2 regions of the Agathobaculum sp. NTUH-O15-33 genome follow, and region 2 is predicted to be linked to the other one. Evidence: predicted binding sites of a transcription regulator. Region 2 holds the regulator's gene; the other holds the start of a gene.
The links. Region 2 encodes HrcA, which represses chaperone genes, less so after heat shock. Its sites were predicted from a motif close to TGTTAGCACTCNNNNNNNNNGAGTGCTAACA; they were not measured.
Positions count from the first base shown of each region.

Region 1: a site for HrcA is predicted at 2,658-2,688, ahead of RWV98_RS09975 (co-chaperone GroES). Genes of this name have one in related genera too.

Region 1 covers NZ_CP136187.1:1,972,290-1,977,950, reverse strand. Annotated here, with positions in the region: gene RWV98_RS09990 (SPFH domain-containing protein) at 1-60, opposite strand, end outside; gene RWV98_RS09985 (NfeD family protein) at 93-533, opposite strand; gene groL (chaperonin GroEL) at 660-2,285, opposite strand; gene RWV98_RS09975 (co-chaperone GroES) at 2,333-2,617, opposite strand; gene RWV98_RS09970 (THUMP domain-containing class I SAM-dependent RNA methyltransferase) at 2,782-3,930, opposite strand; gene RWV98_RS09965 (oligosaccharide flippase family protein) at 4,033-5,601, opposite strand.
Region 2 covers NZ_CP136187.1:1,762,580-1,768,240, reverse strand. Annotated here, with positions in the region: gene RWV98_RS08960 (hypothetical protein) at 1-65, opposite strand, end outside; gene RWV98_RS08955 (hypothetical protein) at 90-284, opposite strand; gene RWV98_RS08950 (sugar phosphate isomerase/epimerase family protein) at 624-1,553, opposite strand; gene RWV98_RS08945 (NAD(P)/FAD-dependent oxidoreductase) at 1,732-3,135, shown strand; gene hrcA (heat-inducible transcriptional repressor HrcA) at 3,295-4,332, shown strand; gene grpE (nucleotide exchange factor GrpE) at 4,351-4,947, shown strand; gene dnaK (molecular chaperone DnaK) at 5,106-5,661, shown strand, end outside.

The DNA.
Region 1 (5,661 bases), 210 kb from region 2:
AATAAACGCAATTAGGATAATTGCAAGAATGATCCAGATAAACGGAACGACAAATGGCATGATAAATCTCCTTTACTCCAAAACGGTCTTTGCTACACCTTTTCTACAATGGCCTTTACGCCGCGTATCGCGGTCACACGCACGGCCGCGCCCTTGGGAATGACCGAATCATCCACGGAGCGCGCGCTCCACAACTGGCCGAACACCTTGATCTCCCCCGTTTCCTGCACGTTGTCGATCTCGATAACAACGATGGCCGGTTCGCCGATAATTCTATCCGCGTTGGTCGGTTCGTTTTTCGTATGCAGGAATTTCCGGCAAAAAGGCCGCACCAGAATAAGCAGCGCCGCTGAAAACAGCACAAAGATGAGCAGCTGCGCAGGCAACGGCAAGCCGATACTCGCAGCGACAAGCGCCGCAACCGAGCCGACCGCGAACCAGATCGCCGACAAATCGAGAGTGAACGCTTCCACCGCGACGCCGATGATGATCACCGCAGTCCAAATGTAGAGGCTGTTAATTCCAAAGATCATGGCAGCGCCTCCTTTCTTCTACGAGCATAGTTTACCATAGTATTCCCAAGAAGTACAGGAAAAAATCAAAACGCGAAGCGGGGCGCAGTTCAATACTGCGCCCCGCTTTAAAAAGCATCTGCTAAATTAATACATGCCGCCCATGTCCGGCATCGGAGCAGCCGGAGCAGCAGGTTCCTTCTTATCGGCGACCAGACTCTCGGTGGTGAGAACCATGGAAGCGACGGAGGCCGCGTTCTGCAGCGCGGAACGGTTTACCTTGGTCGGATCGACGATGCCATTGGCGATCATATCGCCGTAGGTCTCGGTTGCGGCGTCAAAGCCATAGCCGACCTTACCGCAGGTCTTGACCTTATCGACAACGACGGCGCCTTCGATGCCCGCGTTGAAAGCGATCTGCTGGATCGGCGCTTCCAAACCGCGCGCAACGATCTGCATGCCGGTCTTCTCGTCGCCCTCGGCATTTTCAGCCAGCGCGATAACAGCCGGGATCGCGTTGATATAGGACACGCCGCCGCCCGCGACAATGCCCTCTTCCACAGCGGCGCGGGTCGCGTTGAGAGCGTCCTCGATGCGCAGCTTCTTTTCCTTCATTTCGGTCTCGGTAGCGGCGCCGACCTTGATGACGGCTACGCCGCCGGCCAGCTTGGCCAGACGCTCCTGCAGCTTCTCACGGTCAAAGTCGGAGGTGGTGCGCTCGATCGCATTGCGGATCTCGTTGACGCGCGCCTCGATATCCTTCTTATCGCCCGCGCCGTCAACGATCGTGGTGGTTTCCTTGCTCACCTTGATCTGGCGCGCGGTGCCCAGCATATCCATGGTCGCGTCCTTCAGCTCGATACCGATCTCCTCGGAGATCACGGTGCCGCCGGTCAGAACAGCGATATCCTGCAGCATTTCCTTGCGGCGGTCGCCGAAGCCCGGCGCCTTAACGGCAACGCAGGTGAAGGTGCCGCGCAGACGGTTGACGATCAGGGTGGACAGAGCCTCGCCCTCTACGTCCTCCGCAACGAGCAGCAGCTTCTTGCCGGCCTTGACGATCTGCTCAAGGATCGGAAGCAGCTCCTGAATGTTGGAAAGCTTCTTATCGGTGATGAGAATGAGGGCGTCGTCCAGAACGGCTTCCATCTTCTCGGTATCGGTGCACATATAGGGGGTGATATAGCCGCGGTCGAACTGCATGCCCTCGACTACCTCGGAATAGGTCTCGGCGGTCTTGGATTCCTCGACCGTGATAACGCCATCGGTCGAAACCTTTTCCATCGCCTCAGCGATCAGCTTACCGATCTCCTCGTCGCCGGAAGAAACAGCGCCTACGCGAGCGATATCGCCCGTGCCGTCCACCTTCTTAGAGTGCTCCTGAATCGCCGCAACAGCAGCGTCCACAGCCTTGGCGATGCCGCGGCGCATAACCATCGGGTTGGCGCCCGCCGCCACGTTCTTGAGGCCTTCGTGAACAAACGCCTGCGCCAGTACGGTCGCGGTGGTGGTGCCGTCGCCCGCGACGTCGTTGGTCTTGGTCGCGACTTCCTTGACCAGCTGCGCGCCCATGTTCTCATAGGGATCTTCCAGTTCGATCTCCTTGGCGATGGTCACGCCGTCGTTCGTGATGAGCGGAGAGCCGAACTTCTTGTCCAGCACTACGTTGCGGCCCTTGGGGCCAATGGTCACTTTAACGGTATCGGCGAGCATGTTGATGCCGCGCTCCAGCGCCTTGCGTGCTTCTTCGCCGTAGATCAGTTGCTTAGCCATGATTGCTATTCCTCCTAAAAATCGTATCTTGGTAAAAAGGTGGTCAGTTATTCAACGACTGCAAGGATGTCGCTCTGGCGAACGATGATGTATTCCTCGCCGTCGAGCTTGATCTCAGTTCCGGTGTACTTGCCGGTGATGACCTTCTGGCCCTTCTGGACCTCCATCTTGATCTCCTTGCCATCCACAATGCCGCCGGGGCCAACCTCGATGATTTCCGCAACCTGCGGCTTTTCCTTGGCAGAGCCGGCAAGAATGATTCCGCTGGCCGTGGTCTCCTCCGCCTCGATCATTTTGAGTACGACTCGATCGGTAAGGGGCTTGAGTTTCATAACGGGTTCCTCCTATAAATATAAAAATTAACGAAGTGAGTTTTAGCACTCGTTTAGCAAGAGTGCTAACATGAGTATTATATTACACCACTGCATGCGATTCTGCAAGAGTTTTTTTGGAAATTTCCCCACGAAATTTATGAATTTTTTGTGAATCGCCCGAATTATCCAACGTCGGTTTTAGCAGCCGGCCTTGGCGAGTGCTTAAAATACATATATAGGTCGCATTTGATCATGCCGTTATAGAGTTTGCGCCGCTTATCGGCCTTCTTGCCGTAGAAATGCTCAAACTGCGCGTCCGAACTGAGCACATACTGCTTCATGGGCGACGCGGACACCGCTTTGCCAAAAGCGGCGTAAAGCTGCTCGGCCCGCTCGATATCGAGCAGGCGCTCGCCGTAGGGCGGGTTGGCGAATAGAATGCCGCCCTGCGAATAGTCGCGTTTCGCGGCGTCCGCCTGTTCAAACCACACGGTGTGGCCGACGCCCGCCTTGCGCGCGTTAGCCATGGAAAGCGCGACGCAGGCGGGGTCGATATCGCTGCCCACGATCGAAAAACGCGCGCCCGCTATCGCCTCGTCCACTGCCTGTTGCCGCGCTCTTTGCCAAACCGCCGGATCGAGCACCGGCCATGTTTCCGCTTCAAACGTGCGCATCAGCCCGGGCGCGCGGCGGCAGGCGATCAGCCCCGCTTCGATGGCGATCGTACCCGAGCCGCAAAAAGGATCCAGAAACGGTTCCCTGCCCCGCCACCGCGCGAGCTTTACCATGGCGGCCGCGAGCGTTTCCCGCAGCGGGGCCGCGTTCGCCTCGGCCCGGTAGCCGCGCTTGTGCAGGCCCGCGCCCGAGGTATCGAGAAACAGCTCGGCCTTGTCGTGCATGATGGAGAACTGGATCTGATGCCTTGCGCCGCTCTCTTCAAACCAGCTTTGGCCGTAGGCCTGCCGCAGGCGCTCTGCCACGGCTTTTTTGATGATCTTCTGGCAATCCGGGATCGAATGCAGCGCAGAGTCGAGGCTGTGCCCCTTTACCGGAAACGCGCCGTCTTTCGGGATAAACTGCTCCCACGGCAGCGCGCGCACTCCTTCAAAGAGCGCGTCAAAGCTTCCTGCAGGAAATACGCCGAGTCGAATCAGCACGCGCTCGGCGCAGCGCAGGTTCAAATTGGCCCAAGCAAGCGTATGCTCATCTCCGGTAAACAGCACGCGGCCGTTTTCCGCCGTTACATCGGTAAGCTTTCCATTAAAGCGCAGTTCATCCGCTACGATCCCTTCCAGCCCAAACAGCGTAGGGCAGCACATCGTCAATTCCATTAATTCTTTTCCTCTTTTCCAATCCAAAAAAACAGCTCTTGCCGCGCCCGCGGTCAAGAGCCGTACACTTGTTTAACATAATATCGGTTTTGTCTCCGCTTGTCAAGGCCGCCCGCGCATCGACAGAACGCCGGTGGAAGTTTCAATTCGCCGGCCGAGATAGGTCATCAGCCGCACGCCGCACAGACGCAGCACCAACAGATAGACCGCGACGGCGCCTAGCGCCGTGCACAATAATGCGGGTACCGCATCCGATACAAACGGGCGAACGAGGCGGTAACAGACCTGTGTCCAATAAAACAGCGTCAGCGCACACAAAACGGGTACGCCGAAACGACGCAGGGGCCGCAGCGGAAAGCGCGTGTGCCGGTGCAGCACCGCGAGGTTGACCACGAACGCCGCTATGGCTGAAAGCAGCATCGCAAGCAGGTAGCCGTAAATGCCGAGTGTCGGCCGCGCCGCCCATCGGTACATGACGGCAAGCTGCATCAGTTCGGACAGGATCGCGGTGGCGACATTGATGTGCTGTAAACCGAGCGCGTTGAGCAAGCTGCCCGAAGCCATCTGGTAATAGCTTGCCACCGCCACCGCGCCGAGCAGCATCACATAGTGAGTGGACAGCGGCTGGCCGAAAATCAATTCGGATAGTCTGGGCGCCATCGGCACAAGCACCGCCGTTGCCGGCAGCGCGATCAGGCCGACGGTCGAGATCGTCCGGCCGACCAGCGAACGCATGCGCTTTTCGTTTCCAACTGCCTGCGCCGCCGTGATAGCGGGCAGCAGCGCCGTGCACACCGAGCTCACGAGCGCCACCGGCAGCAGGATGAGCGGCATCGCCATACCGGAAACGACACCGAGCGCGGAAAGCGCCTGACCGTAGGTAAGCCCCGCGGCCATGAGGCGCTGCGGGAGCAGTACCGCACCCGCAGAGGAAAGCAGGTTGCTTGCCAGCGCGGATACCGATAACGGCAGCGCAATGGCGAAAAACTGGCCGCCAAGCACCCGGTCTACCGGCAGCGGCCGCGCCGGCGCGCGTAGCTGCTTTTTATACAGCGTGGTCAAAAAAACCGCGCTGAAGATCTCACTTACGACCATGCCCACGAAAATCAGCATCGCGATAACGCCATAATCCTCGCCATGGTAGCGCGAAAGCAAAAAATAAACCGCGAGGATGCGTATCAACTGCTCCCCTACCTCGGATACCGCGGAGAACTGCATCTGTTCCAATCCGATGCAAAAGGATTTAAAAATATTTTCAATGCCGGTAAGCGCCAAACAGAGCAGCAAAAACGGCAGCGCCATCGCACATCGCTCATCGCCCAAAAGGTCGGCCGCGATTTTGGTGCGCAGCGGCAAAACAAGGACCGCGCACGTGCAGAACATGGTGCCGAACGACACAAAGGATAAACGCAAAATGGCGGGCAGCTTGCCGCGTTCCCGCCGCGCCGCGCTCGCCGCGGAAAGGCGCGAGCATGCCATCGTCACCCCGGAAAGGCAGCCCGCGTTGAGCACCAAATAGGCGGAATTGACCAGCCGGTACACGCCCAGACCTTCCGCGCCCGCGTAGTGGCTGAGCAGGACGCGGTATAAAAAACCCAGCGCTTGCAGCACTATATTACCGCAGGCCAGCACGCTGGCCGCGTATAAAATTGTCTTTTTTCGTATCCGCACTGCACGACCCCATTTCCCTCTACAGGGTATGCGGTCCGCAGAAATAACAGAACGGGAACG
Region 2 (5,661 bases):
AACAGGCGTTCCCCATATTGAATATAGGTGTAAACATCTTCCCACGCCTCGGTCAAGTCTTTCATGGTATGTCCTCCATAAGCCAAATGCTATTTCCATATCAGCTCGTTCGCTTCATGAGGTTCAATGGCTCCGTACGCTTGCTCGACCTCATTCAAATAATTGATTAAGACAAATTCAATATAGTTTGTCATGGAACGATGTTTGTTGGTCGCAAGGACACCAATTTTATTATAAACGTCTTCGGCAAGGCGTAAGGTGAAAACTCGTTTGTTGGTAACCATAAAACCATCCTCCTTTGCGGGTATATTTTTATGGTACAACAAAATCAAGTATTTTTATGCAGTCTACGTGATAGCTATATGATATCACTTTTTGTATTACCAGATTACCTCAATTGAGTTAACCGACATTTTCAGTTTGTCAAGCCCTTAGGCAAAATTGGTTCGTTTCCGTACATATTTTGCATCCTTGCAGCCTGCTATCTCCCTACGAGCGGCGGGGTGAGGTCACCCCGCCCTACAGCGCCGCTTAAAAGTAGGGCGGCGTGACCCCACGCCGCCGTTTGCGGCTACCGCCGCGCATTTAATTGTGAGCGTCAGCGAACCACCGAGCTCCGCTGATCAATCGATCACCAGCGCCTCGCGCAGTGTGCGCAGGCTGGCGAGGTGGCCGTCCAGCATGGAAAGGGTCAAGTCCTCCATCTCAAGCGCTACCTCTTCATCGTACCCCGACATGCGCGCGACCGAGAAAAATTCCTTCCACCACTTGGCGTCGTGTCCCGCGCCAACCGCGACGAAGTTCCACGCGCGCCCGGCGAAAGCGTCGATCGGCTTGGTGTCCAGCAAGCCGTTGGGCTGCCAGTAGCGGCGTTCCGGACGCGAATCCTTTCCGTGAATATGGTACAGCGCCTGATGCTCGCCCAGCACACGCGCGGCCTCGATCGGGTCGCCGCCCATCCAGAACAAATGGCTGGGGTCGAGGTTCATGCCGACCATCGGGCCGACCGCGTCGCGCAAACGCAGGCAGGTTTCCGGGTTATAAACGAGCTGCGCGCCGTGGTTTTCCAGTGCGATACGCGTAACGCCGCAATCCTCTGCCATTTGAACGATATCCTTCCACACCGGGATGGCGACCTCGTTCCACTGATAGTCCAAAACATCCTGCGTTTCAGGCGGCCAAGAGGTGGTAATCCAAACCGGCGTTTTGTCGCCCTTGCACCCGGCGGGCAGGCCGCTCATCATAACGATTTTCTTTACGCCGAGCTGACGCGCCAGTTCAAAGGTCTTTTTCGTTACGTCCATTTCATGCTCATACGCAAGCGGATTGCCCGAGCAATTAAGCGCGCACAGCGTAAGGCCCTTGGCGCGGATCGCATCGTACCATTTCTGGCGCGCGGTCGCGTCATGTACGAGCAGGTCAAGGTCGCAATGGGGCGCGGCCGACCAGTTGCCGGTGGCGATCTCCAACGAAGCGACGCGCTGCTCCACGCAAAAATCGAGCATTTTATCAAAGGGCATATCGAGGGTACATGTTTTTACTGCAAGTTTCATGATTCCGGTTCCGCTCCTTTTTTCTTTTCTTGTGCTCATTTTAACATACTATATAACCGGTCCGCAAGCGTTTCGGCCGGTGTTTGGCGGCGCGCCCTGATTTCCCGTTTTCCCTTGCAAAGCCGGGCGCTTTATGATACAGTCATGTTGCTTTGATAGAAAGAAGGGAGAAAAACGGATGGACGCGGACGTTATTATCGTGGGCGCGGGCCCGGCGGGTATTTTTACCGCGCTTGAAATGTTGAATCAAGGTACCAAGCAGCGCATTCTAATGGTAGAAAAGGGTCAGCCGGTCGAAAAGCGGCACTGCCCCAAGGCAAAGACCGGCAAATGCATGAACTGCCGCCCCTATTGCCATATTACCACCGGCTTTTCCGGCGCGGGCGCTTTTTCGGATGGCAAGCTTTCGCTTTCCCACGAGGTCGGCGGCGATCTGCCCACGCTGATCGGCCCGACGCTCGCGCAGCAGACGATCGATTATACCGACGGTATCTATCTTTCCTTTGGCGCCGATCAGCACGTGGAGGGCGCGCAGAACACCGAAGAGGTAAAGGAGATACGCAAACGCGCGATTCAAGCGGGTCTAAAGCTGGTGGACTGCCCCATCCGCCACCTTGGCACGGAAAAGGCGCAGCAGATCTACGGCGCGATTCAAAAACACCTGCTGGACAACGGCGTGGAGCTTCTATTCGGCTGGGAATGCCGCGACCTGATTCTGGATGGCGAGACCTGCCTTGGCGTATCGCTCGCGCGAAGCGGTGAAACGCGGGAGCTGCGCGCCAAAAACACCATCATCGCGACTGGGCGGCGCGGCGCGGATTGGCTGGAGTGCATCTGTGAGGAGCACCACATCGCCCACCAGCCCGGCACGGTCGATATCGGCGTGCGGGTAGAGGTGCGCAGCGAAGTGATGGAGCGCGTGAACAATATTCTTTACGAATCCAAGCTGATCGGCTATCCGCATCCGTTTAAAAACAAGGTGCGCACCTTCTGCCAGAATCCGGGTGGCTTTGTTTCGCAGGAAAATTACGATAACGATCTCGCGGTCGTGAACGGGCATTCTTATAAGGAACTGAAAAGCAACAACACCAACCTTGCTATTTTGTGCTCGCACAACTTTTCCGAGCCGTTCAACCAACCGATCGCGTATGCCCAAAAGGTGGGCGAGCTGACCAATATGCTGGGCAGCGGCCACATCCTCGTGCAGCGCTACGGCGATATTCTGGACGGCAAGCGCACTTGGCAGCAGGAGCTTTCCCGTTCCAACCTAACGCCCACCCTGCCGGACGCGGTCGCGGGCGATATCACCGCCGCCATGCCCTATCGCGCGATGGTCAATATTCTGGGCTTTATGCAGGCGGTCGATCAAGTGGTGCCCGGCTTCGCATCTATTGAAACCCTGCTGTATTCTCCGGAACTGAAATTTTACTCCAACCGCGTGAAGATGGACCAAACGTTTACGACCAGCCTTACCGGCCTTTTCTGCCTTGGGGATTCCTCCGGCTGGACGCGCGGCCTGATGATGGCTTCCGCCATGGGCGTGCTGATGGGCCGCCGCCTTGCGGCGGAGGAATCAAATTAATTCCTTGAAAAGCAGCGTCTTTGCCGTTTTGCGGCAAAGACGCATTTTCATTTAACAAAATATTCATAAACGAGACTTGACTTTGCAGGGCGACGGTGGTAAATTAGTTTTAGCACTCGAGGGAGATGAGTGCTAAACACAAAAAAGGAGCGACGCCGCATGGAGCTTTCTGAACGCAAAAAACAGATCCTGAAGGCCATCATCGGCGATTATATCCGCACAGCCGAACCGGTCGGATCCAAAACTCTGGCCGCCGGGCATGAGCTCCCCTTCTCCTCCGCCACCATCCGAAACGAGATGAGCGAGCTGGAGGAGCTGGGCTTCCTCGAAAAGCCGCATACTTCGGCGGGCCGCATCCCCTCCGCTTTGGGTTACCGCCTGTACGTGGATGAGCTGATGACCCGCATGGAAGACGCGCCGGACACCGACGAAATGCCGTTTCAGCGCATGATGCAGCACAAGGTGAAGGAGCTGGACCGCCTGATTCAAGAGGCCGGCAAGCTGATTTCCAACCTTACGGATTATGCGTCGGTCGCGATCACGCCCGCGATGACGCAAACCGCCATTCGCCGTTTTGAGATCATCGCGGTGGATAAGCTGAATTTCGTTATCGTCGTTGTGACGGAATCCGGTACGGTGAAAAACAAAATGGTGCGCACGCTGGCCGATGTGACCGCGGATGAAGCCGAACTGCTGACCTACGTGCTCAACCAAACCTTGACCGGCCTGCCGCTTTCCCATATCACCGCCGAACGGTTCGATATTGTCCGCCGCGCCGCCGGGCTGTCCGCCCTGCTTGCGCCGGTGGCCGAATACATCGCCGAGCTGATTGAAGAGCTGGGCAGCCAGCGCGTTTATTTAGAAGGCGCGACCAAGCTGCTGCACTACCCCGAATACCGGGACCTGAAAAAAGCGCAGACCCTGCTCGATTACATGGACGACGACACGCATCTGCTGCCGGTCGCCCGCAAGATCGACGGCGTGCAAATTTTCATCGGCCCGGAAAACGGTGAAAACCCAATGAGCGAAACCTCTGCCATTTACGCAAAATACGATATCGGTAAGATCGGCCAAGGTGCGATCGGCATCGTCGGCCCGACGCGCATGGACTATGCCACGCTTTCCGCCCGCCTTTCCCGCTTTGCGAAGGGCCTGAACAAGCTGATCGCCGAAACCTTTTTGGATGAAAAAGAATAACGGAGGCATCAAATCAACATGAGCAAGAAAAAGAAGCCGGAAGCTGCCGCGCAGGAGCAGACGACGGAAAGCAGCGAGGTAGAAACCGAGAATACCAAGGCCGCTGAAGCCGAAGCTGAACAGACCGAACCCGAAGCGCAAGCCGAGACCGCCCCGGAAGCCGAAGCCGCTAAAGTTCCGGACGACGACCTCAAGGCTAAGTTCGACGACCTGAACGACCGGTATTTGCGCATGGCGGCGGAGTACGACAACTTCCGCAAGCGCAGCCAGCGCGAACGCGATCGCATCCACGCAGACGCGGTCTCGCACGCGGTGAAGGCGCTGCTGCCGACCTATGACAATTTGGAGCGCGCCGTCAAGGCCGAGACCACGGACGCTGAGTATAAAAAAGGCGTTGAAATGACCATGACCCAGCTGGTAGAAAGCCTAAAGGGCCTGAACGTCACCGTAATTGAGGCAGCGCCCGGCACCCCGTTCGATCCCAACCTGCACAACGCCGTCATGCATATTGAGGACGAGGCGTTTGCGGAAAATGTGATCGCCGAGGCGTTCCAGCAGGGCTTCCAGATCGGCGACCATGTCATTCGCCATTCGATGGTCAAAGTCGCAAATTAATTAGGAGTTAGAAATTAGGAATTAGGAATTGCGGTTCCGCGCGGAGCGCGGATATTTGATAAGCGGCTTACAGCCGCACCATGATTACTAATTACTAACTACTAATTACAAATTCACTTTATCAATCAAGAATCTTAACTATAAGGAGTGCAATAATCATGGGCAAAATCATTGGTATCGACCTTGGCACCACAAACTCTTGCGTGGCGGTCATGGAGGGCGGCGAAGCCGTCGTTATCCCTAACGCGGAAGGCGCGCGCACGACCCCTTCGGTCGTCGCTTTTTCTAAGGACGGCGAGCGCATGGCCGGTCAGGTCGCAAAGCGTCAGGCCGTGACCAACGCGGACCGCACCATCAGCTCCATCAAGCGCGAAATGGGCACGAACTACCGCGTGAGCATCGATGATAAGCAGTATTCCCCGCAGGAAGTTTCCGCGATGATCCTGCAAAAGCTGAAGGCGGATGCGGAAGCTTATTTGGGCGCCACGGTTTCGCAGGCGGTCATCACCGTTCCCGCTTACTTTACCGACTCCCAGCGTCAGGCTACCAAGGACGCGGGCAAGATCGCGGGCCTTGACGTGCTGCGCATCATCAACGAGCCGACCGCTGCCGCGCTGGCTTACGGCGTGGATAAGGAGACCGAGCAGAAGGTCATGGTATACGACCTTGGCGGCGGTACGTTCGACGTTTCCATCCTCGACATCGGCGACGGCG